Regions from separate parts of the Fusibacter sp. A1 genome, predicted to be linked through region 1. Evidence: riboswitches for the same ligand, from Rfam matches in the RefSeq annotation. Region 1 holds a riboswitch; the other holds the start of a gene.

Region 1 (15,368 bases):
ATTATTTGATAATTCACATGCAGAAACAGCCGGTCAGGCAGACTGGGTTTTAGACGGCGCATTTTCAGATTTTGCAGATGATCTTGTGGCGCATGGCTATACTGTAAGAGAATATCGCGGCATCGACAAGAACAGCGATGGTGTGATCAGATTTTATGATGATAGGCAGCCGGAAAACGTTTCGATAAATGAGGCGGTAATCACCTATGACGCGATCAAGGATGCCGATGTGTTTATCATGGCAGAGGCAAATCGCCCATTCACGATTTCAGAATACGCTGCGCTCAAGCAGTTTGTTGATGCTGGCAAAGGGATCTACTTTATTTCAGACCACTACAATGCGGATAGAAACTTAAACACTTGGGATTCAACAGAAACCTATAACGGTTACAATAGGTCTACAGACGCCGCTTACAATATGGGTGGCGAATATGGCGACCTGCGAAATCCGCAAGATGCCACAAAGGGCTGGTTGGCTGAAAACTTTGGGGTTAGATTTAGGTTCAACGCGATGAATCTTATCGCAGGTTTTAGCGGAATCGCTTCACCTTCAGATTCTGAAGGTATCACTCAAGACGTGCAACCTATTCTAATGGCTGCAGGTTCAACCCTTGCCATTGTCGATGGCAACAAGGCAAAAGGTATCGTTTATCTTTCGGATACGGATTTACCGACCAAATGGAACAATGCTGCTGATGAGGGCATCTACTACGGCGGTACTGCTGAAGGACCTTATGTTGTAATTTCAAAACCAAGCGCCGGAAAGGCCGCGTTTATAGGTGATTCATCACCGATTGAGGATGATACTCCAAAATACAAAAATCAAGGTTCTGGAAGTGCAAAATCAACTCATCCGGGTTACAAAAGCGCTGGAACTGCAAATATTCTTTCTGTGAACATCGTGGACTGGTTATCGACGCCAGAGAGCTATATCGGCTTTGACGGTGTCAACCATTCAAAAGGCATCAACACACCAAATCCACTCGCACCTTCTGAAATGAACCAGACTCAGGCGGAACCATGGGCGACACCTACTTACGACCCCTGGAATACAGATACCTATGCATTTGATTCTTATGGCGCGCCTCAAGGAACCATACCAGTCGCTGTGACGGGCGTGACTCTAAACACGAGCGCCTTGACACTTGACCAAGGTCAAAAGAGCATTTTAGTTGCCAGTATGCTTCCAGCAGAAGCGACCAACACAAACGTTACTTGGACCAGTAGCGATTCAAACATAGCGACTGTTGTGAATGGAGTTGTGAAGGGTGTTTCTGAAGGGTCCGCAGTAGTGACGGCAACCACAGAGGATGGCAATAAAACTGCAACTTGCGCCGTTACAGTAACAGCGAATGTCGTTGCGGTAGTAGTCAATGAGGGCTTTGACAGCGTGATAGGGTCAAGTTCTAGCATTTCGTCGGGAATTCCTGCAGGTTGGACAGTCTCATCAGGTGTCGGCGTCTATACATCAACAGGGAACTTTGGCGCCTCATCACCCTCTTTGAAATTTGGTTCTACAGGTCAACAGATAGAAACAGAAACATTTACTATCAATAACAACGCGACCTTGTCATTCTGGTTAAAGGGTAATGCAACAGATAACCTATCCAGCTTATTGATTGAAAAATATGAAGGCACTACTTGGAGCACGGTTTCACTTGTATCAAACTTACCAGCAGTAGAAACTACTTTGAACTTCAACGTTTCAAGTGATACAAATAAGTTAAGGTTCACCTATACAAAAAGCACAGGAAACCTGGCTATCGATGACATCAAACTAGAAGCCGCAAGCTCGTCTATCGCAGTGCAAGGTGTGACGCTAGATGTAACCAGTGCATCGCTAGATGTCGGCCAGCAGCTTTCACTGGCAGCTTCGGTCTTACCGACAGACGCATCTGATAAATCAGTCACGTGGAGTTCAAGCAATGAGAGTGTTGCGACAGTAAGTTCGGGAACAGTGACAGCAGTTGCTGAAGGTACTGCCGTGATAACAGTTACGACAGTAGATGGCGGTAAAAAGGCAGCCTGTTCTGTAATAGTCGCTCCATCAGCACCGGTTACGCTAATTGATGAAGGATTTGACGGAGTCGTTGGATCTAGTTCGTCAATATCCTCCGGACTTCCTACAGGATGGACAACAAGTTCTGGCATGGGGGTTTATACAAGCTCAGGCAACTACGGAAACTCGTCTCCATCCATCAAGTTCTCGAGCACAGGTCACTCGTTAGTGACACCGACATTCAATTTAACGGCTCAGGGTACTTTGTCGTTATGGGCAAAAGGAAATGGAACAGATGCTTCTTCTATGCTTCTGATTGAAAAATATACGAACAACTCATGGAGTACACTGACAAGTCTTACTAACTTGCCTGTAAACGGCACGGTTATAAACGCTTCTGTACCACAAGGTGTCAGCCAGTTAAGATTTACTTATACAAAAAGCACAGGCAATTTAGCAATCGATGACATTAAACTGGAAGGTACAAGTTCTGTCATCGCAGTAACCGGTATCACACTGGATAAGTCAACTCAGTCGATGGATACAGGAAGCAGCTTTACGTTAAACGCATCGCTTGCGCCTATAGAAGCTACCGATCAGTCTGTGACATGGTCAAGCAGCAACAGCGCTGTAGCTACGGTTAATAACGGTCTTGTTACCGGCATCAGCCAAGGTACAGCGGTCATAACTGTGACATCCACTGACGGAAATTATACAGCGACATGTACAGTGACAGTGACAGATCCTGTGATTCATGTGGCGAGTGTCGGACTTGATAAGACAAACGTTGACATGATCATCGGTACGACGAATGTTTTAGTGGCGACGGTTCTACCAACCAATGCGACAGATCAGACGGTAATTTGGACTAGTAGCAATTCAAGTGTAATCACAGTAGCAAATGGAAACATCACAGCTGTTTCTCCGGGCACGGCAGTGGTTACGGCTACATCGGTGGATGGCAATATCGCTTCAAGCTGCACAATCAATGTGACGCTTCCTCCGGCACCGACTTCAATAAGTGAAGGTTTTGACAGTGTGATAGGAACAAAATCGACAATCACATCTGGTATTCCTGCTGATTGGACATTTTCTGATGGTTTAGGTGTATACACCTCAAATGGAAACTACGGTCAATCCGCACCATCGATTAAGATGAGCTCTGCCGGAAATCAGATCACTAGCCCTGAGTTTTACCTGATGGGTAACGGATCAGTGAGCTTCTGGATAAAAGGTAACGGTGTAAACAGTGCTTCTTACCTGTTGGTTGAAAAGTTTGATGGCACAAGCTGGTCACAGCTTGATAGCCTATCTTCATTACCGACAACTGGCACAACTGTTTCGATTGCACTTGATAAAAGCACATCTCAACTAAGATTTACTTATTTTAAGAGCAGTGGAAATCTTGCTATTGACGATATTAGTATTCAGTAGTGTGATTTTTTAAAGAGAAGCTATGTAACGATATTACAAATCCCCTGTATGCGTATGCAAACAGGGGATTTAATTTAATTTTGAAATAATTTACATCGATCTAATTCTGTGAAGCTCTTAATCCAAAGCTTTGTTTCTCATAACGGAAACACAAAAATAGATACCAAGTAAAAAAACAGCTACTGCAAAGCCCAATAGGACATACGAGAATAATGTCCGTTCAAAACCGCCAACAGTCAATGTTCCATTAATAAAGATCGAGTCCCCATATAAATCGGTTAGTTTTCTTACCAATTGGTCCAACACGTTTTTTTCCAACGAATCAAATCGAATTAAAAGAGAAATCTCGCCACGGACTTCTTTATCTTGTGAGATGCTTAAAGTGCTGACTTCTTCGTTAAGAGTAGCCCTTATTTGATTAATCTCAACATCTTCAGTAAGAGTAAGTTGGATCTGACTGAATCCGTCTTGATTGGTAGTCTTAATAAAGTCTAAGATGAAACTGGAACTGATGATCAATAGAATTATGCCTAAAATAAAGGATATGAAATTTTTTCTCATTTTACCTCCTTGAAAAACTACAGTGAGTCAGTTGGTTTAATGGTAAAGATGATACTTTATAATTAGTAACTTATTACAATAATGGCTAGTTACAGTATAACACAAATTAATGTTATAATAAGCGAGAGTGAAGCAGTAATCAAATGATAACTTGTAGTATATTGCTAGCTAATTACAGTATGTCTACCTTATAAAATCAAAGTGAACTATATAATGAGCGGAGGAATATAAATGTCAAATAAAAGAAAATTAATCCTATTCATTGCCACAAGTTTGGACGGGTATATTGCGACAGAAAAGGATTCTTTGGAGTGGTTATTTAAAATAGAGGGTGAAGGAGATAACGGTTACTCCGAATTTTACAATACTGTCGATACTATTTTGATGGGCAGAAGAACATATGACTGGATAATGGATATGGAAAAAGGAAATTTTCCTTATAAAAATAAAAAATGTTATGTGTTTTCGAAATCAACATGTGAGAAAAACGAGCATGTGGAATTTATTAATAGTGACATAGTTGAATTTACAAATAGAATAAAGGAGTCAGAGGGACAAAACATATGGATTGTTGGTGGCGGAAATCTTCTTCAGTTCTTTATTAAGGAAAGATTAGTCGATGAGTTTATTATTACTATAGCACCAACTATAATAGGTCGTGGGATACCGCTATTCAAAGAGTTTGATTTTGAAACGGAGTTGAAGTTAAAGGGTATGAGGCAGTTCAATCAATTTGCTGAACTTCATTATGAACTTAAGAAAACAAACGATTAATGATTAAAGAATATCGTAATTCTGAAACTGTTTTGCTAAGGTGGGAACTATTTATTTAGATCAAGCGTCTTATACGTATCAATGAAAAGGAGAATTACGATGAAAAAATTAATAGCGTTTGGTCTAATCATGGCGTCACTGTTTACTGTAGGATGCCAAAAACAAAGCACTGATAAGGATGGTGTCGTTACACAGGCAACTGATACTGCAAAGGAAATTACACAGGAAACATCAAAGGAGACTGCCGTGACGACAAGCCCAGAACAACCGCGCTTTGATATTGTTGGTGAAGTGATTCAGATTGATGAAGGTGAGATCCACGTGCTTACTGGTGACATAGCTGCTGTGTATAAAGCCGATCAAGCGGATATTGATAAGCTCTATTTGGGCGAGACGGTAATACTAGTAGAGAAGGAAAATGGAGGCTATAGCGCTGTGCCTTATCTTATTGAAGACTTTTCAAGGAGATTTACTTCAATGGGACTTGCGATTGAATCAACACAAGGCGTTCTGGTTAGCGTAATTGAAGTGGACGGTCATCAGACCGTTGAGATTCAAGTTAAAGAGGAAGTCATCAGCAGTGACTATTTTGGTGAGACAAAACTTGAAGTAGGTAAAGCCTATGATATCGACCTGATCAGAAGAGGCGAGAACGTAAACATCGCAGAACTATACGATGTGTCTGCATATATCAAAATTGAAATTCTAGCCATTAATAAAGGTGACGAAGGACAAATGGTACTCTATGGCAAAAGCACTGATGATGGAGAATATTATGTGCCGACCTTTGAGGCGGTAAAAAACTTTAACCTTAGTGAACTTATGGTTGGAGATGAAGTCGAATTTTATCCTGTTGTGATCATGGAAAGCTTTCCGATGCAAGTGGTTACGAATAGAATCAATTTAAAATAACTTCTAACCCTATGGTGAATTGCAATGTTTATCTATTACAATGGATTGACTGAAGTTTAGTATGATAAAATGATGAAACCCCTTATTGGACTTACAAAGTCTGATAAGGGGTTTTTGAATGATTTATGCAATTATGAGGCCTTTTCACTTAAGGCTTTTAGGTTGGTCGGTGCCAGAATTCGATTGCCGAAGTACATGCTGACCATTCCAACTAGAACTTGTCCTGTGGCCAGTCCTGCGATGAGGAGGGTGAAGGATATTCTGGAACCAAAGAACATGAGCGGCAAAAGGATGCAGATGGTGCCGAAAGCGTTTATCTTAAGCGCTGTCAGGGACTGACCGATTGCGTTGAGTGACTGGTTGGTGAAGTTGTATAGATTAAGGCCTATGCTTGCTATCGTCATCACCCTTAAGTAGGTGACAGTCAGGCCGACTACTGCTGGATCTTGTGTAAATAGAAGCACTACAGGCTTTGCAATGACAAGGATGAGTAGAAACATGCCCGTACCCACGACAAATGAAGCGCGGTTGAGCAGTCTACGGATGTCCTTGACTCGGTCAAAAGCGCCGGCACCGTAGTTTTGACCCACTAGCGGAACGATACTGATACCGATGGCTGTTGCGATCATCAGTGAGAACCCTTCGATTCTGCTACCTGCTGCAACCGCTGCGACTGCCAGTGTTCCACCGGTATAGGCGGCAAGCGTGGTTAAGGCCATTCGAACCAACTGAGGGATCAGCGATACTCCGATGCCCGGTATGCCGATGGTAAGAATTTTGGACCAGGAGTCTAGGATTTCCTTATATTTTGGCACATGAAAGTCAATCAACTGATGGTAAAAATGGTTGAAAGAAAGCGTCATGACCATGCCCACTGCCCTTGATATCACCGTAGCAATGGCCGCACCCTGTATGCCAAGCGCCGGAAAACCCAACCACCCGAAGATAAAGATCGGGTCTAGGATCATATTGAGTAGCGCGCAGGTGATCATGACCTTAAAGGGACGATAGGTGTCACCGACAGCACGCATGGCCGCATCGCCGATGGGCGGCATCAATACGACGATGACAAAGGAATACCAGACGGTCATATAGGATTTTACAAGGGGAAGCGTATCCCCTTTGGCGCCCAGCAGCGGAAACAGCAGGTCCATGGTCAAGAGCCCCAAGGTCGAAAAGATGGCGACGATTACGATAGAAAGCAAAATGCCGTCGGTTGCCGTTCTGCGCATGGTCTTGCGGTCTTTGTTTCCTGCGGCTCTTGAAATTACAGAAGCGGCTCCTGTGCTGATTCCTGAGGATATGGCACCTGCGATCATGACGATCGGAAAGGTGAATCCCATTGCTGCAAGTGATTCTGTACCCAGTTTACCTACAAAGTAGGTGTCGGTGAGGTTGAACAGCGAAAATGCGAGCATACCGCCTATTGACGGTAGGGCCAGATGATATAGGTGGTTCAGCAGTTTACCTTGTGTCAGGTCTTTCATAGGTTGTCTCCAATCTTATGGATAAATGTAACAGGAGCTACATGAAATTATTTAGGGTCTCTTAATATAATACACTGTTTTATCAGATTGTGGAAATGATATCGTCTAGGGTTAGCTTGAAGGACACACTATTTACTAGTAAAATCATAACGTTTATACTAGAGTAATATGTAAAGAACCATAATTTTGGGTATGTATGATAGCAAATGACGACTGTGAGGGATGAAATGGTTAATGAGCGTATTAGACGCATGACTTATATGAAAGATTTTAAATGTATCGGAAGCAGCTGCACTGACAATTGTTGCATCGGATGGGATGTGGATATCGATATCGAGACATATAAAGGCTACAAGAGCAGAAAAGATTCACCGCTCTTTGAAAGGTTATCCTCCGATGTGATCCTCAATAACGACTGCTATGACAAGGGAATCGATTATGGGAGAATGGTGTTATCGGGTACCAAGCGGTGTCCATTTTTAGCGAGTGACGACCTTTGCGATATTCAAAGGACCCATGGCGAAACGGCTTTATCTAAAGTTTGCAATGCTTACCCGCGTGTTGTCAATTTGGTGGATGGCGTACTTGAACTGTCTGCCACCATGTCATGCCCTGAGGTTGCCAGAATGGTTTTACTCGATGGCGGCAGCCTGATGATTGAAGAGGCGGATGTCGATGCGTCGCGGTTCATCATCACCCAACAGGTGGCGACGAAAGACCCTTCACTGAAACATCACCCGGCTAAGTATTTCAACGAACTTAGGGCGTTTTCGATGGATCTTTTGAAAAACAGCGACTACCCACTTGTAAAACGGCTGCATTTGCTGGGCGAGATGCACGAGCGTATTCTTCCCATGCATGCGAGCGGCAATATAGAAGGTGTACCAGCTACTCTAAAAAAATGCAAAAATAAAGTGCTGAACAAGGAGTATGTAAATTACCTTAAAAAACTCCGCCCGGACTACCGTCAGCAGCTTAACTTTTTTATTGAAAACACAAACGTTCTGGACGGTGACAAGCAAATTGAAAATCAGACGTTCGGAAAGCTTCTAAAGGCTGCAAAACAAGGTCTAGAAATCAAAAGGTCCAAACCCGGTTCGAACAGTTACTCTCTTTATGAACTTAACGCGATCAGACATGTCGAACCCTTTATGGTCAGGCATGAGCGTATTTTTGAAAACTACATCGTAAATACGATGTATAAGAGCATGTATCCATTTTCTGAACAGGGTGACCCTTATGCCGGATACACCATGCTTGTGGTGAGGGTCTTTCTTATCAAAGCGGTGCTCATAGGCCTTTGTGCAAACAAGGTAACACTGACACCAACACTTGCAGTCGAGGTGATCCAGTCGTTTTCGAAGACGCTTGAACACCATAAGACCTTCATGAACGATCTCTTGCAGCAGTTGATGGAGTCTGGATCGGATGAGTTGAAGTACTTGTCAAAATTGCTGTAACTCTAGTTAGGAATACTTGAATTAAAGTAAGCTAAGTCTGCTTGGAGGTGCTTAATGAGAAAGATCATCGAGATATTTTCGCAGTATAAAGGTTTGTCGCGTTCGGCGTATGTGATTTTTATCGGACGTATGGTCACCAATATGGGAGCCTTCATCTGGCCGCTACTTACACTGATCATGAAAGACAAAATAGGGTATAGCCCCACAACAATCGCCTATATCTTTTTAGGGGTCGGGGTGCTCTTTTTACCTGCCAATATCATCGGCGGAAAACTTGCCGATAAGTTCAGCAGAAAAAAACTGATTGTTATTTTCGACTCAATCTCGATCTTTTTCTTCATGTTATGTGCTTTTGTCGAGCCTGGTAACTTGATGATGGTCTTCTTTGTCATCGCAGGTCTGTTTGCCAATATGGAGGGACCGGCCTTCGAGGCCCTTGTTGCGGATGTGACAAAGCCCAATGAACGTGAAAAGGTATACAGCCTCATGTATCTGGGGCATAATCTGGGGTTCATGTTCGGGGCGGCCATTGGGGGTCTGCTGTTTGCCAATTACCTGAGCCTTGCCTTTGTACTTGACGGACTCACGACGCTGTCGTCCACCATATTGATTGTGATTTTTGTAAAGGTCATCGATGTCAGCTCCCTTGACGAAAGTGAAAAGAATGAGTATGAGGACACCATCGAGCATGATGCGAAGGTTTCGGGCATCTTTAAAGAGAGACCGTCGATTCTCATTCAGCTGATCGTCTTTTTCTTCGCCGCCTTCGTATACGACCAGTGGAGTTTTGTCCTTCCCATGTACATGACCGACATGTTCGGTGTGGATCTGGGGTCAAAATATTTTGGATTTGTAGCAAGTTTCAACGCGTTTGTGGTCATCTCGTGCACACCGATACTCACTTATCTTTTTAGAAGGCTGCACGAGCTACCTAAAGTGTTCATGGGCCAGCTTCTGATCGGTATCAGCTATGTCATCATCATGAACAGGCCCGCCTACTACATCTTCTTTGTGATGATGTTCGCCTTCACCATCGGTGAGATTGTCAACATGCTGGGGTCCTCTCCCTATATGTCCAGGCGTGTCCCGTCTTCACATAGGGGAAGGGTGAACAGTTTTAGGAACATCGCCTACTTTGTGGGTAGTGCAAGCGGCAGGGTCATCATGGGTTGGATCGTTGAAAAAGGTGGATATTCCACAGCATTTGCTACGGTTGCGACAATCGGTATCTTGACGACATTCATTGTCGCTGTAAACTATTTTATCGATCGTAAGGTGTTTCCTAAACTTTATGAAGGGGATTCCGTCCTCTCAAAAGATACAGTTGAAGCGGTTGAAGATTAAAATCGATTGTGTTATACTTGTGTCGATAATTGAATAGTACCTTCAGGGCAGGGTGTAATTCCCGACCGGCGGTGATAGTCCGCGAGCCTAACGGCTGACTTGGTGTAATTCCAAGACCGACAGTAAAGTCTGGATGGAAGAAGGTTTATGATGCAAAAAAACGATGTTTTTTTGTGTGTATTTTTGTATGGTCACGCCCTGAAGCTACTTCTTCAGGGCGTTTTTTCGTATTTAAGTGGTAATACCTATTGTTGAAATGAGGGATAAGGACATGCAGTATATGAAACAGGCCATCGCGCTCGCAAGGCTCGGAACGGGATATGTGAACCCCAACCCGCTTGTCGGAGCCGTCATTGTAAAAAACAACAGGGTGATCGGACGAGGTTACCATAAAGAGTTCGGAGGACCGCATGCGGAAGTCAACGCGGTTAATGACGCGACAGAAGACCTAAAAGGCGCGACAATCTATGTGACACTCGAACCATGCTCGCATTACGGAAAGACACCGCCCTGCGTTGATCTGATCATCGAGAAGGGATTTAGCGAGGTCGTGATAGGGTTAAAAGACCCCAACCCGCTTGTTGCTGGTAAAGGCATAAAAAAACTAGAGGAACACGGCATCAAGGTCACAGTCGGTATGCTCGAATCAGAGATTCGTGACATGAACCGCTATTTCTTAAAGTATATCTTAGAGAACAAACCCTACGTGACGATGAAAACCGCCATGACCCTTGATGGGAAAATAGCGACAAAAACCGGCGATTCGAAATGGATCTCGTGCGCTAGGTCGAGGGAGCATGTGCATGCCATGCGCCACGACATGATGGGGATCATGGTAGGCATAGGTACGGTACTTGCAGATGATCCAAGCCTGACGACAAGGCTTGAGCTGGTCAAAGGACTTAACCCAAGACCAATCATCGTGGATGCAAAAGGGCGATTGCCCCTTGATGCGAAGCTGCTCTCAGAGCACCAAAAGGGAGGTGTGATCCTTGCTACCACTGAACTGATAGATCCTGAAAAGGAAGCAGAACTTACCTTGAAAGGCATTGAGATGATTAAGACACCTAGCATGGATGGAAGAGTGGATCTTGATAACCTGATGGAGAGACTTTATAGTCTGGGAATAGACAGCGTACTTTTAGAGGGCGGATCAACCTTAAACGCGGGTGCGCTGACTGCTGGAATCGTCGATGAGGTGATCAGTTTTATCGCACCAAAAGTGGTAGGCGGCTACGCAGCCAGTTCACCGGTTGGCGGAATCGGTGTCGAGAACATGAGCGATGCGACCTACTTCGACCTGATAGAGGTCAAGCAGATTGAAGACGATGTGATGGTTCGTATGAAAGTGAGGAGGTGAGCGATGTTTACAGGACTTATTGAAGAAACCGGGATTGTAAAAAGAATGAAAAGAGGAAGACAGTCGATCGTACTGACCATTGAAGCAAATAAGGTGCTAAGCGATGTGAAACCGGGGGACAGCATTTGTACAAACGGCGTCTGCCTGACGGTGACAAGCCATACGGATAAGGAGTTTAGCGCGGATGTCATGCCGGAAACGATGGATAGGACCAACTTCAAGAGCCTAACGGTCGGAAGCTATGTCAACCTTGAAAGGGCGATGCTTGTAGGAAGCAGGTTCGGAGGTCATATCGTATCGGGACATATCGACGGTACGGGTGCGATCGTTAAAAGAATCGATGATGACAACGCACTCAGACTGACGATCACAGCCGGTCCTCAGGTTTTAAGGTATGTGATTGAAAAGGGATCTGTGGCCATAGACGGAATCAGCCTCACAGTGACAAGTGTGAGTGATAGAGACTTTGAGGTTTCTGTCATACCGATGACGGCAAAGGAGACCACACTGCTTGACAAGGGTACTGGAGACATGGTGAATCTGGAATGCGATGTGGTAGGAAAATACATCGAAAGGTTCGCTACCTTCAAGACGGCAGAATCACGTATTTCGATGGATTTTTTAAAAGACTACGGATTTTTATAAGGAGTATGCACATGGGGTTCAATGCGATTGAAGAAGCAATTGAAGACATCAAAAAAGGTAAGATGATCGTGGTTGTAGACGATGAGGACAGGGAAAACGAAGGCGACCTCTTGATGGCCGCCCAGTTCGCGACGACAGAAGCGATCAACTTCATGGCGACACACGGCCGTGGACTGATCTGCATGCCGATGGAACCTGAGAGGCTCACAGAACTTGACCTACATGCGATGGTGAAGAAGAGTTCAGACCCAAAAGAGACCGCCTTCACCGTGTCTGTGGATCATGTGGATACCACAACAGGGATCTCAGCCGGAGAACGCGCGCTGACCATACAAAAGCTGATAGCAAAAGAATCCACAGGAGCTGACTTTACAAGGCCAGGCCATATCTTTCCACTTAGAGCCAAGGCGGGAGGCGTATTGAAGCGTGCAGGGCATACAGAGGCAGCTGTAGATTTTGCAAGACTTGCGGGGCTTGATCCGGCGGGTGTGATCTGTGAGATCATGAACGACGACGGATCGATGGCAAGGGTAAATGACCTTGAAAGCTATGTGCTAAAGCATGACCTTAAAATGGTGACAATCGCAGACCTGATCGCCTACAGGCGTAAGAACGACAGCCTGATCGAGCGGGTTTCAGAAGCTGATATGCCAACGGCATACGGAAGCTTTAGAATGATCGGCTATGTCAACAAGTTAAACGGCGAACATCATGTAGCCCTTGTAAAAGGGGAGATCACCAACGAGCCGACGCTGATAAGGGTACACTCCGAGTGTCTCACAGGAGACGCTTTCGGATCCTTAAGGTGCGACTGCGGAGATCAGCTTAGCTCAGCACTTGCCGCGATAGAGAAAAACGGAAAAGGAATCTTGCTCTACATGAGACAAGAAGGCCGTGGTATCGGTCTTATCAACAAGATCAAGGCCTATGCGCTTCAGGATCAGGGCATGGATACCGTTGAAGCCAATCTGGCACTCGGGTTCGATGAGGACCTAAGAGATTACGGTATCGGAGCACAGATTCTTCAGGATCTTGGCGCGCATAACATCAGAATGATGACCAACAATCCTAAAAAACTATCCGGTTTAAGGGGCTATGGCATCAACGTGGTCGAAAGGATCGGCATTCAGATGAATCACAATGAAAAGAACGCATTCTATTTAAAGACCAAGCAAGAAAAAATGGGACATCTACTAAAATTCTAGGAGGAAACACATGAGAATCTTTGAAGGGAATTTAATCGCACAAGGCAAGAAGTTCGGTATCGTGGTTGGAAGATTCAACGAGTTTATCGGATCAAAGCTGCTCGGTGGAGCGCTAGACACCTTAAAACGACACGGTGTCAAAGAGGAAGAAATCGAAATCACGTGGGTGCCTGGCGCCTTTGAAATACCGCTGATCGCAAAAAAGCTTGCTGTATCGGGCCGCTATGACGCGGTAATCACGCTAGGCGCTGTGATCAGAGGGGCGACACCTCACTTTGAAGTGGTATCGAGCGAGGTATCAAAGGGCGTTGCGAGCGCATCCCTTGATACGGGTGTACCGATCATCTTTGGAGTACTGACGACCGATTCGATTGAACAGGCCATCGAACGTGCGGGAACAAAGGCGGGTAACAAGGGTTCTGAAGCCGCTGCCACTGCCATCGAGATGGCAAATCTCATGTCAGAAATCCAGCATGCTTAAAAGGAATATCAAAACCCTGTACTTCGATTACGACGGCACCCTACACGATTCAATCGCTGTTTATGCGCCTGCTTTCAGAAAGGCGTTCGATTATCTGGTCGAGCACGGCTACGCAAATGAAAGAAGCTGGGCTGATGACGAAATCGCAAAATGGCTGGGATACAACAAAGAAGCCATGTGGCAGGCCTTTATGCCTGACCTTCCAGAGGCTTTAAAGCAAGAAGCCGGCATGTTAATAGGCACAGAAATGAACAGACGAATCGAAAAAGGCGAGGCGAGGTTATACAAGCATTCGCTTAAGGTGCTCCGTTATTTGAGGCAACAGGGCTATCGACTTGTCTTTATCAGCAACTGCAGCGACGGCTATATGCAGGCTCATAAAAAACAGTTTGGTCTGGATGACTATTTTGATGAGTTTATCACTTCACAAGCGTATGATTACCTGCCTAAATGGCAGATACTGAGTATCCTAAGAGGGAATCAGCATGAAAATGCCCTCATGATAGGTGACCGTTGGATGGACATGGAGGCAGGTATTAAAAATAATATGCAGACGATCGGTTGCAGGTACGGGTTCGGGACTACTAAAGAGCTTGAAAACGCCACTGTGTTGATAGATGATGTTGGGGAATTGATGGGAATTTTGTGATTGGTGATTGGTAATTAGGTGCTAAAACGACAGTTCTTGCGAACTGTCGTTTTTTTGTTAGAAAATAGTAATTCCGTTTACGATGATTTTTTCTGCAACGGCGTGTAAGTCAAATGGATGCCTGTCCCAAATGACGATATCTGCATCTTTGCCAACTACTAAACTACCGATTCGGTCGTCCACTTCTATGATTTGTGCGGGGTGGAGGGTGATCGCTTTTAGGGCTTCTGCTTCACTCATGCCCGCTTTAACGGCAAGGCTTGCGCACATGGGTAGGTATTCTAGCGGAATGACAGGGCTGTCTGTCATTATGGCTACTTTGACTCCGGCTTGTTGGAGTACACCTGGTGTAACAAAGGACTTTTCATTCAGTTCGAATTTTGATTTGTTCCCAAAACTAGGACCGACAACGGCGCTAAAGCCTTCTTTTGCAAGATCACTAGCGATCAGATGACCTTCTGTACAGTGTTCTAGGGTCAGGTTGACATCGAACTCCTTAGCGATTCTTATTGCAGTAAAGATGTCGTCCGCACGATGCGCATGTGCCTTTAGCGGGATTTCTTTTTTTAGTACGGGTAACATCGCGTCCAGTTTCATGTCGTAAGTCGGCAGTTTTGACACATCGCCTGCTGCGCTTTCGATTTTCACCAGATATTCCTTGGCTTTAGCTAAGGTTTGTCGAAGAAGAGCCGCTGTTCCCATTCGTGTGGACGGCGTGATTTTTTTGTCGGCATACACTCTTTTAGGATTCTCGCCAAATGCGCATTTCATCGCCATGTTGTCACGGATGACCATATCATCCACTCGGTGACCGTGCAGCTTCATGACAGTAAAGGTTCCACCAATCACGTTTGCGCTGCCAGGGCCAGTACAAGCAGTTGTCACCCCGCCCTTTAAGGCCAGTTCGAAGGCCTCATCCCTTGGATTGATCGCATCGATCGCCCGCAGATGCGGCGTGATCGGATCGGTTGCCTCATTGCCGTCAGAACCTTCAAAGCCAATACCTTCTTCCCACATGCCGACATGGCAATGCGCGTCGATAAATCCGGGGAATACG
Region 2 (15,368 bases), on a different contig from region 1:
AGCAGTTTTTTATATTTTTGAGGAGGAATACTAGTTATGAGATCAAGAAATTACACACGTATGCTTGTCGAGGCGGGGATCATGATTGGACTTGCCTATGTGCTAAACCTTGTGAAGGTGTTTGAGATGCCGCAAGGTGGTTCGGTTACAGCAGGTAGTATGATACCTATTCTGATTTTCGCATTTCGTTGGGGTATCGGCCCTGGATTCTTGGCAGGTGGAGTGTTCGGTCTGCTTCAACTCGCCTTGGGTGGTTATATAGCGACTCCTGTGCAAGCACTGCTTGATTATCCGATAGCTTTTGCTGTTCTTGGACTAGCTGGTCTGTTTGCTACTTCCAAAGAAGTGAAGATCACAGGAGCTTTTTCAGGAATCATCTTGGCGATGGTCGCAAGATTTGCAGCACACGTCGTTTCTGGTGCCGTCTTCTTCGCAGAATACGCTCCAGAAGGTATAAATCCGTGGATTTACTCCATGACATACAACGGTGGATACATGGGTGTTGAAGCCTTAATCTCGTTTGTAGTTATCGTGGTGCTTGCAAAATCGATCAAACGTGAGATGCTGCTTCAGGCATAATCTGTACTATTTCAAATGTACGCCGTGTAGACCTTCCTACACGGCGCTTTTCGTTAGAAGCCACTTCGTTACAATAATTTATTATATTTGCTCTTGCTATTCCCTTTAGAAAAAGGTATTATATTCTCATAGAGAATCATTATCAATTAAGAATCAACCTAACTAATAAACCAAGCGGAGGAAATGAATTATGATGAATATTACTTTTGGCGGCAATACTGTTACAGTGAAACAAGCGGCTGCGGTTGGACAAAAGGCTCCTAACTTCACAGCGACGGCTCAAGACTTATCTCCTTTTGACTTTTACTCTAAAACAGATAATAAAGTAAAGGTGATCAGCGTCGCGCCATCAATTGATACGGGCGTTTGCTCACTTCAAACTCAGCGCTTCAATGAGGAAGCGGGTAAGTTGAAGGAAGATGTTCAAATCGTGACGATCACAGTCGACCTGCCATTCGCACAAAAGCGTTTCTGCGCTGCTGAAGGTGTGGAGAACATCGATGTGGTATCCGATTACCAGAACCGTGATTTCGGTTCAAAGTATGGATTCATGATCGAAGAGTTCAAATTGCTGTCACGCGGTGTGGTTGTCGTGGATAGGGACAACACGATCAAATATGTTGAATATGTAAATGAAGTGACTAATCATCCTGATTATGATAAGGCGCTTGAGGCGATTCAAGCACTGATCTAATAATTCTCCTGTTGACAAAGCGCTCAAACATTGTTAATCTGATGTCAATAGCATAGCAATTTCTTCAGGGCGGGGTGCGAGTCCCCACCGGCGGTAAAGCCCGCGAGCCGAAAGGTTGATCTGGTTAGATTCCAGAGCCGACAGTTATAGTCTGGATGGGAGAAGAACTTTAATTAAGTGATAAGACCACGCCCTGATTCTGATGAATCAGGGTTTTTTTGTCCCGAGAATTGTTATATCGCAATTATTAGATAATCTTTGGAGGGTTAACAATGAATAGGAATGTAAATCTTAACAAACTGGTAAAAATCGCAATTCTCAGTGCCATCGCTTTTGTAGTGATGTTTCTAGAGACGCCACCTGTCTTTTCATCGTTTCTAAAATTCGATTTCAGTGACATTGTCGCAGTGATCGGAGGGTTCGCCCTTGGTCCGATTGCAGGTGTGGTGATACAGCTTATCAAGAATCTGTTACACCTTCCTCTGTCTCAGACTTCTGGAGTCGGAGAGCTGGCAAACTTCATAGTAGGTAGTGCGTTTGTCTATCCTGCCGCGCTTGTCTACGCAAAGCAAAAAAATAAAAAAGGTGCGATTATGGGTCTGATCACGGGTGTGATTTCGATGGTAGTCATTGGCGTCTTGGCGAATTACTTCATTCTTCTACCTTTTTATGCTGCGATGATGGGCTTTACGATGGAGATGGTCGTAGATGCTACAAACTTCATGAATCCACTGGTTACAAACAAGCTGACATTCCTCATCTTTGCGATAGCGCCGTTCAACCTAATAAAGGGTTCAATCGTATCTGTTGTCACACTTTTGGTCTATAAGAGAGTATCCGGATTCTTAAACAAGCAAAAATAAATTAACCTTGAACAGACGAAGCTCGCTTCGTCTGTTTTTTTGATTAAAATGGAAAAACGTGTTATAAATTGTTTAAATGAGGTATAATAATTACCATAGTATCAGGCAGAAAATGATTTGGGAGGCAAGTATGCCAGTTATGTTACGGGTCGAAAATTACTGTGATGCTTCATATGTGGCATTTTCCAGTTCAAAACGATTTCGAAGTGATATGCAATTGGTCAAACGGTTCAATCATAGACCGGCGGATGCCCAAATGGTGAAATTCCATGAACTCGATTTTTCGGATATCGATATTGCAGGTACTGACCAGAGAATAGATTTTTATCATGATGCCCATGATGCGATTTTAAAGGTTGAGGGCCAAAATGCGGCATCCGGCGGTCACGACTGCTTCAGTTTGTTGACCGAGCAGGCGAGTCAAATAATTAGAGATGAGTTCGGGTGTGAGAAATTTACGCTCGGTGCCTATAAAGAAACAACAGAATTGATTCTCAATCAGTATAATGTCCTGCTGATTACATGGAGCGACGCTATTCGGGTAGCAATCTTGAGCATAAGTGAGGAAATGGCGGTAAGGATTATGGACAGAATCCTCTATGAACCCATACCAGAAAGTGAAAAAGAGGTTTTGCTCAAAGCAAGCGTTTCAGAACTCATCAATATCGTGATGGGACAGTCGTTAAAATACTTCAATGAACAAAATCAGGTGAAATTGGGAACCCCGCTTTTGATTCAAGCCATCGACGGGGCGCGCGTGATCTCAGACTTACCTGTGAAGCAGTCGGAATGTGGATCAGTAAGCACTCATATCAAATTGATCGGTATAAATTACTAGACATTAGGGGGAAACAAATGGCCAGAATATTAATTGCTGACGATTCAGCTGTAATCAGAAAAACGCTTAAAAGAATTTTAATTGGCGCTGGACATGACGTGGTTGAAGAAGCTAAAAACGGTGTGGAAGCGGTGGAGCTATATGCAAAATCGCAACCTGATATGGTGACGATGGATATTTCCATGCCGATCATGTCGGGTATAGAAGCAGTGAAGAATATCGTAAACAAATATCACGATGCGAAGATTATCATGATCAGCGCGATTGATGAAAAGAACCAGGTCTTTGAAGCGCTCGAGTGTGGGGCTAAACACTATATCATTAAGCCGTTTAACGAAAATACCGTTCTAAAAATTTTAGATGTCGTCATGGACTTCAGTCAAGGTGAAGGATTCTGAATGAGTATCTTTCTGCTGAATAGGCAAATAAAAAAATCGCTTTCGCGATTTTTTTTGTTTTTGTTTTCATGTAAGTTCGACTTCATCGCCGATTTGCGGGGTGTCGATTCGCTCTGCGAACGGTGAGACCAGTTCTCTCATCGCTTCGATCGCATCGGTCTCGCCGTGGGTGAGAATGATGTGCTCAAGTTTAGGCGTGGACTTCAACCAATTGATCAGGTCGGTCTGGTCGCCATGACCCGAATAACCACTCAACTTGTAGATTCTCGCCTTTATGGCGACTACCTCATCAAGCAGATCAATCTGAGGTTCTCCCTCGAGTATGGCCCTGCCTACAGAACCTTCGGCCTGGTACCCGACAAATATGATGGCCGTATTAGGTTTCCAAAGGTAATGCTTCAAGTGGTGTCTAATTCTTCCGGCATCACACATGCCACTGGCGGAAATGATGAGTTTGGGTGTGACATCGCTGTTTAGCGCCATCGATTTTTTCATGTCGTGGACAATGGTCAGATTATCGGGTGCGAAGGGCGATTGGTTTTTCATTAAATTAAGCTTCACTTCTTTTTTTAGTTCATCCATATGATGCAAATAGATTTGAGTGGCATCGATCGCAAGCGGACTGTCCACATAAATCGGATACTTGGCAATCTCCGAATTCGGATTGTTTTTCATGTGCGAATAGATATCATATAGAATTTGCTGGGTTCGACCTACTGAAAATGCTGGGATGATCGCTGTTCCGCCATGGGAGAGCGTATCAGTCAGCGCTTCTATCAGATCTGCGATCCTTTTTTCGCTTGGTGGGTGGATCCTGTTGCCGTAAGTTGTTTCACATATTGCGATGTCTGTGGGCGGCATCGATTTTGGTGCCGGTAGCAGAATCGGATTGGCAGTTCCCAGATCACCTGAAAAGGTGATTCTCTTTCCTTCGACGGTCAAGGTGGCAGAGCAAGCACCCAGAAGATGTCCTGTCGGTGTCAGCTCCAAAGTTAAGCCGCCATCGATGGTGACGGGTTCTCCTTCGGGTATCGGGTAAAAATAGGAGAGGGCGTTGTAGGCGTCGTCGGTATGATAGAGCGGTTCGACAGGTTCAAGGCCTGCGCGTTTTCTTTTTTTGTTTTCCCATTCCGTGTCGGCTTCTTGAATCTTTGCTGCGTCCAGCAGGAGTATCTCCGCGAGATCCTTGGTGCCTTTGGAGCAGTAGATTTTTCCGTGAAATCCGTCTTTTACAAGCTTTGGTATTCGGCCGGAGTGGTCGATATGGGCGTGGGTCAGAATCATGTTGTCGATGGTGGCGGGGTCGTAATCAAAGGGGTTGTAATTGAGTTTTTCTTCGGTTACGCTGCCTTGAAATAAACCGCAATCGATAACCAATGTCTGCTTTTCTGTGACCAGTCTGTAGTTTGAGCCGGTGACACAACCAGCTGCGCCGTGGAAGAATAGTTTCATAGTGAGCTCCTTAGTCTGTGACTTTTGTTAACTACTGTATACCCAAAGTGAATATGGCTCATGCAAACATTAATATTTTCTCTTTTGTTGATGATTTGTTGCTGAATTTAGCGTGCGATTAGGCTATACTTAAAGTGGTACGAATTCGGTTGAAAGGGGACTAATATAATGAAAATGTTAAAGGTAATTGAAAAAAGACGTTCGGTTAGAGAGTATAAAGAAAAAGCATTAGAGACAAAAGATGTTGATACGCTCAACTCCTTGCTAAAAGAAATCCCACAGGTAGTGGAGGGTGTCAACGTTAAGATGACATTTGTAAAAGAGGGGCAAAAGTTCTATTCTTCGATGGATGGACATGCCGGCTATCATGGAGTGATGATTCAAGCACCTCATTATATTGTGATTAGTTCAAATGAATCGGTGCACAATTTGAAGGCTTGCGGCTACGCAGGGGAATGGCTGGTTCTGAACCTGACTAAAGAAGAAATCGCCACTTGCTGGGTAAGTGCTAATAACGCAGAGGACATGATCGGTGAATACATAGAATTACCATCGGGAGAACAAGCGGTTGGAATCATTGCAATCGGTTATGCGAAACATGAAAGCCGCATAGGAAACATCTATGGAAACGCGGATTCAGGTTTATCGGCGCTAAAGCAACTGGGGTATCCGCATATTGATTCGGAGTACCTGAACAATCCAGTCAGCGGTCGCATGTCGATTGAAGATATCGTCTACATGAAGACCTGGGGTGAGAATGCCACAGTCGAAAAATTGGAAGAACTCGGATATGCGTCGGTATTCTTCTATATGCGTCTTGCACCATCTTCTGTGAACAGACAACCGTGGCGCTTTATTATCGACCGCGACCAATTTGTCCTAGCTATTTCTAGAGAGGACGGCTTTGAAGATGACAGGATGGCACTTTTAGAAGCGGGTATCGCGATGCTTTACTTCGAAGTGGCGATGCACGGCGAAGGGTATCCAGGCAAATGGCATTTTGAATCAGTAGAAAACAAATATAGTATTCCTGAGAATTATCTACTTGCAGGAACGTATACGTTTATGTAAAGAATAGTGCTTCGCTTCGCTGGCGAGGCACTTTTAAATGAACTTAGCTAAATTGGATGATATGAGGAATTTATGAAAAAATTAATGATTGTGATGATGATATCGGTCCTTCTGCTTACTGGGTGCGCGACAAACGTTGCGGCTGAAGGGGCATCAGGTCAAACCGACGAGAGCCAGCAAGTGACTCAAAGTGATCAGGACAAGTCCGCTGAAGCTGAAGCTGCACGTCTTGAAGAAGAAAGACTTAAAAAGGAAGCCGAAGAGGCTGCTGCTGCCGAAGAAAAAAGACTGGCTGAGGAAGCAAAAAGACTAGAAGAGGAAAAAGCGGCGAAGCTCTTGGAAATCGCCGAAAAGACTTACTACTCAAAGGATTTGACTTATGTTTACTCGGATGAGGCGATGACGGTCGAGTCTGGTATGGTGCTGGATCACCAGACTTCGGTTTGGGTGAAGGGAAGTATCTTGAATGAAGCCGGTGAAGTCGTAGCCTATCAAATAGAAGCAATTGACGGGGAAGCGGTTGAAGGATTCGTAAACGCCGCTCGACTCTTCAAGACCAGGCAGGAACAGATCAAGATGAGTTACGACGGGGTAGACTATTCCGCTTTTGAAAAGACAACATATGAGAAGAATCCACCGGTTGAAGTAAAAGCGGTGTATCTGACTCAAGCAACCGCTCGAAACGACAACGGAAGACTTGATGATCTGATCAAACTGGCCAATGAAACTGAAATCAACGCGTTTGTCATCGATGTTAAAAACGACGACGGATACCTGCTGTTCCATTCAGAATCCGCTGAGAAATATTTACCGCAGATGAATGACAAGATCGCGATCAAAGAGATTGCGCCTTTTATTCAAAAGCTTAAGGAAAATGACATCTACCTGATTGCCCGTATTGTAACCTTCAAGTCGCCACAATATGCGAGGACTTATCCTGATAGGGCGCTTCACTACCTGAACAGCGGGGCGCTATATTCGGACAGGGACAAGATTTCGTGGTCAACCGCATACGACAGGGACTTGTGGGAGTATGTGATCGGAATTTGCGAAGAAGCTGCGGATGTAGGCTTCGATGAAATTCAGTTCGACTACGTCAGATTCCCTGCGACGGGCGCGAAATTAGATAAGAATCTTGATTTTCAGAACGATCTTGACGAATCGAAAACCGAAGCGATACATAAATTCTTGTCCTACGCCTATGAGCGTCTATCGAAGAAAGAAGTCTACATAACAGCCGATGTTTTCGGTTGGGCGGCTACTTCGATCAATGATGTCGGCATCGGACAGCACTGGGAATCTGTCACCAATGTGGTTGACTATATCGCTCCGATGATGTATCCTTCACATTATGGACCTAATAATTTTGGACTCGCTGTGCCTGATGCGCAACCGTATGCGACAATTGACGCTTCGATAAAGGATGCGATCATGCGTAATGCGAACCTTGAAACACCTGCGAAATTGAGACCTTGGATTCAAGATTTTACCGCACGCTGGGTCAAGGGATATATTCCTTACCGGGCTGATGAAGTAAAGGCACAGATTCAAGCGCTTGAAGACAACGGTGTCTACGAGTACATGTTATGGAATCCAGGAAACGTCTATTCAGAAGATGCTCTAAGAGCTGAACAGGAGGATTAAATGTTACTGAGAGAACAAATCGCCAAAAAACTTTTGGAAATTAAGGCTGTAAGCCTTGTGGGAACCGATGACCTATTCACATGGGCATCAGGAATCAAATCGCCGATTTACTGCGATAACCGCCTAACGATGAGTTATCCTGAAGTTAGAAGGCTAATCGCACAAGGGTTTGCCGACCGTATCACTGAGGAGTTCGGTGAAGTGGATATCATTGCCGGAACAGCAACTGCGGGTATACCTCATGCTGCTTGGGTCGCGGATATCCTGAACAAGCCGATGGTCTATGTCAGATCCACTGCGAAGGAACATGGCAAAGGAAATCAAATCGAAGGTAAGTTGGAAGTCGGACAACGTGTCTTCCTTGTAGAAGATCTCTTTTCTACAGGCGGCAGTTCGTTAAAAGCTGTGGATGCGTTAATAGAGGCGGGTGCGGATGTACTGGCTTGCGGTGCTATCTTTACCTACAATTTCCCTGAGGTAGAAAAAAAGTTTGCCGATGCGGGAATCAAACAGTTCAGTCTGACTGATTATAAGACACTGCTTCCTATCGCAAAAGAGGAAGGCTATATCAAAGAAGCGGATTTCGAGGCGCTTAAGGCGTGGAGCGAAAATCCAAGAATTTTCACAAAATAGTAAAATAGCCAGAGCCAGTCCAAGTCTAGTGCTTGAGACTGGCTTTTTTACGTAAGTTATAAAAAAAACTCGACAAATGTGGTATAATCGCAAAGAAAGCTAGGAGGAATACTGATGAGATTAAGAAAAATTCCAGGTGCGTTTGAAGCCTACATGTCAAATGTGGACTATGCGCTTGATGCAAATAGTGAATTAAATGATAAACTTAAGGAGTTCATAGCAGGTGAAAAGGTCTATCTTGAAATTGGAACAGGTAGAGGTGGTTTTTTAACTGAGATGGCAAAACGGCATCCCGAAGCCAAGTTCATCGGTGTTGAATTAAGAGAAGAAGTTCTTTTAACTGCTGTGGAGAAGGCGATTAAAAAAGACGTAACGAACATAAAATTCATTAGAGGCAATGCCCTTGAAATGAAAGAATGGTTTGGTGAGTTGAAAGTGGACGGGATTTTTCTCAACTTCAGCGATCCATGGCCGAAAGCAAGACATGCGAAAAGGCGACTCACTCACTTCAGATTTTTAGATGTTTACAAGGACATCATCGCGCAAGATGGAAAGTTGATTTTTAAAACGGACAACAAAGCGCTATATGAGTTTTCTCTTGAGAGCCTAAATGAGCATTTGGATGTGGTTGAACATACCGATGACTTACACGCGCTTAACGACGAAAGCAATGTCATGACGGAATACGAAAGAAGATTTGCTAAGAGAGGGTTTAAGATTCATAGAATTATTGCGAAATTCTAGGGGGTTCTATGGGACGACTTTTAAAACGGGCAATCAACTTTGCTATTATCCTGATGCTATCCATCCTCAGTTTCCTGGTGGTAAGTGTGCTTCAAAAATGGCATATCTTCAATTTTCTCCATTGGTCCGACTTGGCAGTTGTGATCAAGGCTTTTTTCTCGTTTTATGTACTGGGAATAGGAATTTTCATTTTTCTTGATAACCGAAATCCCTATAAGATCATCTCGTGGTTGATCGTACTCATCGCTTTTCCCGTTGTGGGGTTTGCTTCTTATCTGATTTTTGGAAGAAGCTTTAGAAAACGAAGGTTGTCACAGTCTAAGCTTGAGTTTACAAAGGACTATATGGCAAGGCGTGCGGATGTTCAGTCCGGACTGGTCCATATTGTGGATCACTTCAATGATAGCCTTGTGAACTCGCGACTTGTGAATCTACTGCTCAACAATTCGAAAGCTCCTTTCTTTTTGGAGAATGAAATTGATATTTATTCTGACGGAGCGTCCTTTTTCAGCCAGCTGATAAAAGATATCTCGAGTGCTAAGCATCATATCCACTTGGAATATTTTATCATCAGAAATGATGAAATAGGCAACATGATCAGGGAGGCGCTGATAGAAAGGTCACTTGCGGGTGTCGAAGTTAGACTGATCTACGATAGTGTAGGGTGCTGGAAGCTAGGTAACAAATACATCAACAGCTTAAAGGCGGCCGGAGTTCAGTGCTATGAGTTCCTACCCCTCATTCTGCCTTTATTCGGCCGTGAGATGAATTACAGGAACCATAGAAAAATAACCGTGATCGACGGAAAATACGGATATGTCGGAGGAATGAATCTTGGTGATGAGTATATCGGCAAGCATAAGTACTTAGGCTTTTGGAGAGATACCCATCTACGGATTCATGGCGAAGCCGTCAACGGACTTCAGCACTGCTTTCTGATGGACTGGACCTTTGTCAGCAGGCAACTGCTGATGTATGAGGATTATTCAGTCAAGACGACTGTGACCAACCATTCCCTAGTGCAGATTGCCGCGAGCGGACCTGACGCGGACTGGGAAGTCATGCTTCAGGCTTACTTTACGATGATTGCCACAGCTGAAAGCAGGATATGGATCACGACGCCTTATCTTGTCCCTGAAGAAAGTATTATGGAAGGTTTGATCACCGCTGCATTGTCGGGTCTTGACGTAAGGATTCTTATTCCATCGACGCCGGATCATTTTCTAGTTTACTGGGCGGGGAAGGCCAATATTGAAAAGTTGCTTAAATCGGGAGTGGCGATTTATCTGTATGAAAAAGGCTTTGTTCATTCAAAGACGATGATCATCGATGAAAGCGTCGCTACGGTAGGAACCGCGAATCTGGATATCAGAAGTTTAGAGATCAATTTTGAAATCAACGCGTTTTTATATGACAAAGAGCAAATCCTACGACTTTCTGAAGATTTTCTTGATGACATAACAATGTCACATATGTTAACGTTAGAAGAACACGCAAAGAGACCGTGGTGGCATAGGTTGCTTGAAGCAGTCGGTAGAATTGCGTCCCCACTTCAATAGGAGAAGAACATGCTTTTATATACAGCGATTATCATTCTTGCAGTAATTCTTGACCAGCTGACAAAATGGTTGGTGGTCAGTTATGTAAAACCCATAGGTAGCCTACCGATCATCAAAGATGTCTTTCATCTGACATACACAGAAAATACAGGTGCTGCGTTTAGTATCTTATCGAATAAACAGTCGTTCTTAGTCATCGTCACAGCGATTGCCATGGCGATCATGTTTGTGTACTTGGTGAAATGGTCGCAAAGTCCTGACGAAGTGATGTCGAAGGTCGCCTTTGCCATGATGCTTGGAGGCGGAATAGGCAATCTGATCGACAGGGCGCGAATCGATTTTGTGGTGGATTTCCTGGATGCCAGATTTATTAATTTTGCTATTTTTAATGTTGCGGACATGTTCATCGTAGTAGGATGTGCCCTGTTCGCGCTTTCAATTATATTAAAAAAATAAGTCATTGGAAAAATAGCGCAGTCGCTATGGTAGAATTATAGAGTAAAAAAACCACAATTTTTAAGTCTGGAGCGAATCATGAAGTTTTATTTTAAAGTCTTTCTATTATCACTTGTAGTCACATCCCTTTTGTTCGGATCGGGATTATATGCGTATCTGAATCATATGAAACGGCAAGTGTCGATTGTTGAAGTTCCCAATATCACCGATCAGAGCCCTCAAGGAAAAGAGAAGCCCATAGATGTGAATTTGGCTGATCTGACAATGCTTGAAGATCTTGTTGAGTATTCTAACAGGATAAACGTAGTGATCCTAGGTACGGATGGTGGTAGAGCGGATACGATCATGGTAGCCTCATATGATCCGGATTATCAGCTTTTAGATATCATCACAGTGCCAAGAGATACCTATAACGAGGTGCCCGGCTATGATAAGCCAGGTCAGCATAAAATCAATTCCGTGTTCGGTTACGGCAAAGTCGACGGTGGCTCCAACGGTATGAAAACACAAGTGTCCAAACTACTTGGGATACCGATCCATCATTTTGTGACACTCGATTATAACGGTGTCGCTGACATTGTCGATACCATCGGTGGGGTCGAAATCGATGTACACAAAGATTTGGTATACGATGATCCGACTGCTGAACCACCGCTGCATATAAACATTCAAAAAGGCAAGCAAGTGCTCAAAGGTGAAAAAGCGGTTGAGTACCTAAGATGGAGAAAAAACAACGGTGAAGAAGGTTCGGATCTTGACAGGACACAGAGGCAGGTCGGTTTTGTCAAAGCGGTCATTACAAAATCCTTATCTCAATTCAAATTGATCAAAGTCATTGAAACGGCTTTCAATTACGTGTATACGGACATGCCGCTTCAAGATATGCTTTATTACTCGACGACGGTCGTAGGATTTAATCCTTCAACGGATATCTATGCTTCGATGTTGCCGGGTGAGGTGATGTTCAATAAGTTGAGCTATTATATTCATGATGCAGAGGATACAGAAGAATTACTGATAGCTGTCTACCGCAGAGGTGTGGACAGCGAATAACAGGAGGGGCGTATGCATTCAGATGATCAAGTGACTTCGAGAAGATTTCGCGTTCAAATGGTTGCGTACGCTTTTTTTATTGGAGTCATCGCAGGCGTGCTTTCCATTGTGTTCCATTATCTGGTGAGTATGATGAACGGTTATTTTAGCGGACTTTATCAAAAACAGGCCCTTCTTAGATTTATGATTCCCATGGCGAGCGTCTTCTTATTCATGTTCACCCACAACGTGCTGTTAAAAAAAGACACACGCTTTGGCGTCACAGCGGTCAAACATGAACTCGATACCATCGATAGAAGGCTGATGATACCCAACAAGGTTTTTGTAAAGATTTTGAATGCCATCGTTGCCTTAGGTACCGGTTTTGCAGTCGGTCAGTTTGGACCGACAGTACATATAGGCGGTGCCATCGGCTCAAATTTAGGTCACTATCTGAAGCTGCCAAGGGAAGTCGTCAGACTGCTGATCGGTTGTGGTGTGGCAGGAGCGCTGTCGGCAGTGATGCATGCTCCGCTATTTGCAACGTTGATTGTCGTCGAAGTGATTTTCGCAAGGCGGTATTTTGACTATATCGTGCCGATCCTTTTATCGAGCGTGGTAGCGGTGAGCCTTGATAAGTTGATTTACGGAAACTATTCATTTATCGCATTTCCTGATGTAGCAAAGATAGAAACTGTTGGAATGGCGGGATGGCTTATGGTGATTGTCATTGCAATCTTCATGGGATTCCTGGCTGCCTTTTATGTGGTTGGATTAAAAGCGGTCTCCGCACTCATGCAAAGTAAGCTCTCAAGCAACCAACAGCTGCTGCTTGCAGGTGTATTTACAGGGATCGTAGCCCTTTTGGTGCCGCAGACCCTATACACCAGGTTGGATCTGCTGGTCACTTCGAACGGCGGGATGTTCACGCTAGGTTCACTTTTGCTATTTTTAGTCTTAAGGTTCTTATTGACTAGCGTACAACTTGGATCGGGAATCTGTGGGGGTAACTTCACCCCGGGTCTGTTGATAGGTTTGATTTTTTCTGTGATTATCCACAGGGTGATGCTGATGATGGGTCTGGAGCTGTTTACACTGCCCCATGTGATGATGTTCTCGATTGTGGGGATGTTAAGCGGTTTTTCTCACGCTCCGCTTGCCGCGATCGTTTTAGCACTTGAACTGACAGGGCGTATCGAGCTGATCGTTCCTATTCTGACTGTCGCGCTTATCGGTCACTTTGTTTCTGATTTTCTTGTGAAAGAAAACGTATATATGCTCAAGTAATAAAAAAACCGCTGATTACGAGTAATCAGCGGTTTTATTAATCTACAATGGTTCGAGCGAACTGGTCGATATCGCCTGCTCCCATCATGATGATGAGCATGTTGTCCTTTGCGATAGTATCCAAATGCGGGATTACATCCTTTAGTTCTTTGATATAGGTGGCGTTCTGACCTTCTTCAATAATCAGATCCACCAGATCCTGTGAATGGATGTTATAGGTGTTTGCTTCTCTTGCGGCGTAGATATCTGTGATATAGAGATGGTTGACATCCTTAAAGGCGCTTGACATTTCAAGAAGCAGACTCTTGACGCGTGAGTAAGTGTGCGGTTGGAATACGACACAAATCTCCTTGTTGTCGAAGTTCTTAGCAGCCTGAACGGTAACTTTCACTTCTGAAGGGTGATGTGCGTAATCAGAAATAAGAGTGGCGCCTTTATAGGTACCGAGTATCTCGAATCTACGCTCGGCATTAGAAAATTTTGAGAGCGCGGATTGTATGCTTTCTATCGAGATTCCGTTCACGTAAGCTGCTGAAATGGCACCAAGAGCGTTGTAGACATTAAACTTACCGCATACCTTGAGTGTCAGCTCCATGAGCTTCTCATCTTCATAGAATACTTCAAAGCTTGGGTATCCATGCATGTCAAAGGTGATCTGTCTTGCCTCGAATGTGGAGCTCTCGTTGATTCCGTACGTCACAAAATTGCAGTTGCAATCTTTGATTAGTCTTCTCGTATTGAAATCATCATGATTGAGTATCAGGTAGTTCTTAGGCTTCAAATGAGTCGCAAACTCCTGATAGGTTCTTATGATATGGTCCAAATCATCATAGTAATCCAGATGTTCCTCTTCGATATTGTTGACGATGATGGTGGTAGGGTGAAGATCTAAAAAACTAGCCTTATATTCACAGGCTTCAACAGCGATATGTGTTGAGGGAGAAAGCTTGTATGCCTTGTGGGTATGCGGAAGCTTGGCTCCGACAAGGTAGCTGGCATCCTGTGGAGTTTCTTCAAGAATCATCGCAAGCATGGAGGTTATCGTTGTCTTACCATGTGTGCCGGTGACCGCAAGCGAGACTTCAAACGATTCCATAATCGCATCGATGGCTTGAGTTCTTCTATAAGTTGGGATTTCAAGCGATTGTGCTTTTGCGAACTCCGGATTGTCATCTGAGATCGCCCCGGTATATACCACAGCATCTTGGTCGGTGATGTTATCGGAACTGTGACCGATATAAATTGTCGCGCCTGCTTCTTCCAATTTTAAGGTGGCTGGAGAAGCCTTGGCATCAGAACCGGTTACTTTGATTCCTTTTTCGATAAAGATGTGTGCGATAGCGCTCATTGAAATGCCGCCAATACCTATGAAATGAACACGTTCAGCTGTTAATAATGATTTCATGTTAATTAAATTCCTCTCAAAAAGTGTCTAAGGTGACACAGTATACGTATTGCATTATATCAAAAAGTGCTCTATTTTCATATAGCTAATGGTAGGAAGCGAGTAATAATCTTTCAAATGCTTGATTTAAGCGAAGAATACGAATAAAATGATTACAGAACTTAAAATAATTCGGAATTAACGATAAAGATGGGTGGCATTATGAGTAAAATCAAAAGAAACGAAAGAATTGGTTTGATAGTCAAGGTTTTGAGTGAGCATCCAAATAAGGTGATCGCCTTTAAGCATTTCACAGATATGTTTGAGGCGGCCAAGTCGAGTATCAGTGAAGATATCGCTATCGTAAAATCGATTATGGATAAGAATCGTTTGGGAAGGGTCGTTACGATTCCTGGCGCAGCGGGTGGTGTCAAATATATTCCTAGAGTGGAGTCGAGTTATAAAATGGAGATTCTGACCAGGCTGTGTGACGAAATCAAGCGGCCGGAGAGAATTATTCCTGGTGGGTTCCTGTATATTGCAGACCTTCTTTATAATCCAGAACTCATCAAAGGCGTCGCAGAAATATTCGCAGAAGCTTTTTCGAGTCATGATGTGGATTATGTGGTTACCATCGAGACAAAAGGTATACCCATGGCGTTTATGACTGCCAATTATCTTAATGTGCCGCTCGTGATTGTAAGAAAAGACAACAAAGTGACTGACGGTCCGAC

What was found. Region 1 has a riboswitch for FMN ahead of ribD (bifunctional diaminohydroxyphosphoribosylaminopyrimidine deaminase/5-amino-6-(5-phosphoribosylamino)uracil reductase RibD). Riboswitches for the same ligand answer to the same signal wherever they lie in the genome.
Region 2: it holds a riboswitch for FMN, as region 1 does, so the genes downstream of both, DWB64_RS04470 (ECF transporter S component) here and ribD (bifunctional diaminohydroxyphosphoribosylaminopyrimidine deaminase/5-amino-6-(5-phosphoribosylamino)uracil reductase RibD) in region 1, are expected to answer to the same signal.

What each region holds. Positions count from the first base shown of each region.
Region 1 covers NZ_QQWI01000001.1:223,875-239,242, reverse strand. Annotated here, with positions in the region: gene DWB64_RS00990 (Ig domain-containing protein) at 1-3,433, shown strand, start outside; gene DWB64_RS00985 (hypothetical protein) at 3,551-3,994, opposite strand; gene DWB64_RS00980 (dihydrofolate reductase family protein) at 4,226-4,768, shown strand; gene DWB64_RS00975 (hypothetical protein) at 4,868-5,680, shown strand; gene DWB64_RS00970 (MATE family efflux transporter) at 5,812-7,167, opposite strand; gene fliB (flagellin lysine-N-methylase) at 7,395-8,627, shown strand; gene DWB64_RS00960 (MFS transporter) at 8,682-9,971, shown strand; FMN riboswitch at 10,006-10,120, shown strand; gene ribD (bifunctional diaminohydroxyphosphoribosylaminopyrimidine deaminase/5-amino-6-(5-phosphoribosylamino)uracil reductase RibD) at 10,243-11,331, shown strand; gene DWB64_RS00950 (riboflavin synthase) at 11,335-11,976, shown strand; gene DWB64_RS00945 (bifunctional 3,4-dihydroxy-2-butanone-4-phosphate synthase/GTP cyclohydrolase II) at 11,988-13,181, shown strand; gene ribE (6,7-dimethyl-8-ribityllumazine synthase) at 13,192-13,662, shown strand; gene DWB64_RS00935 (HAD family hydrolase) at 13,655-14,311, shown strand; gene DWB64_RS00930 (amidohydrolase) at 14,369-15,368, opposite strand, start outside.
Region 2 covers NZ_QQWI01000003.1:84,463-99,830, reverse strand. Annotated here, with positions in the region: gene thiT (energy-coupled thiamine transporter ThiT) at 37-579, shown strand; gene tpx (thiol peroxidase) at 770-1,273, shown strand; FMN riboswitch at 1,330-1,444, shown strand; gene DWB64_RS04470 (ECF transporter S component) at 1,546-2,136, shown strand; gene DWB64_RS04465 (chemotaxis protein CheX) at 2,267-2,974, shown strand; gene DWB64_RS04460 (response regulator) at 2,992-3,372, shown strand; gene DWB64_RS04455 (MBL fold metallo-hydrolase) at 3,439-4,824, opposite strand; gene DWB64_RS04450 (nitroreductase family protein) at 4,993-5,895, shown strand; gene DWB64_RS04445 (putative glycoside hydrolase) at 5,968-7,539, shown strand; gene pyrE (orotate phosphoribosyltransferase) at 7,540-8,172, shown strand; gene trmB (tRNA (guanosine(46)-N7)-methyltransferase TrmB) at 8,287-8,916, shown strand; gene cls (cardiolipin synthase) at 8,925-10,475, shown strand; gene lspA (signal peptidase II) at 10,485-10,931, shown strand; gene DWB64_RS04420 (LCP family protein) at 11,010-11,984, shown strand; gene DWB64_RS04415 (chloride channel protein) at 11,997-13,250, shown strand; gene murC (UDP-N-acetylmuramate--L-alanine ligase) at 13,288-14,655, opposite strand; gene purR (pur operon repressor) at 14,857-15,368, shown strand, end outside.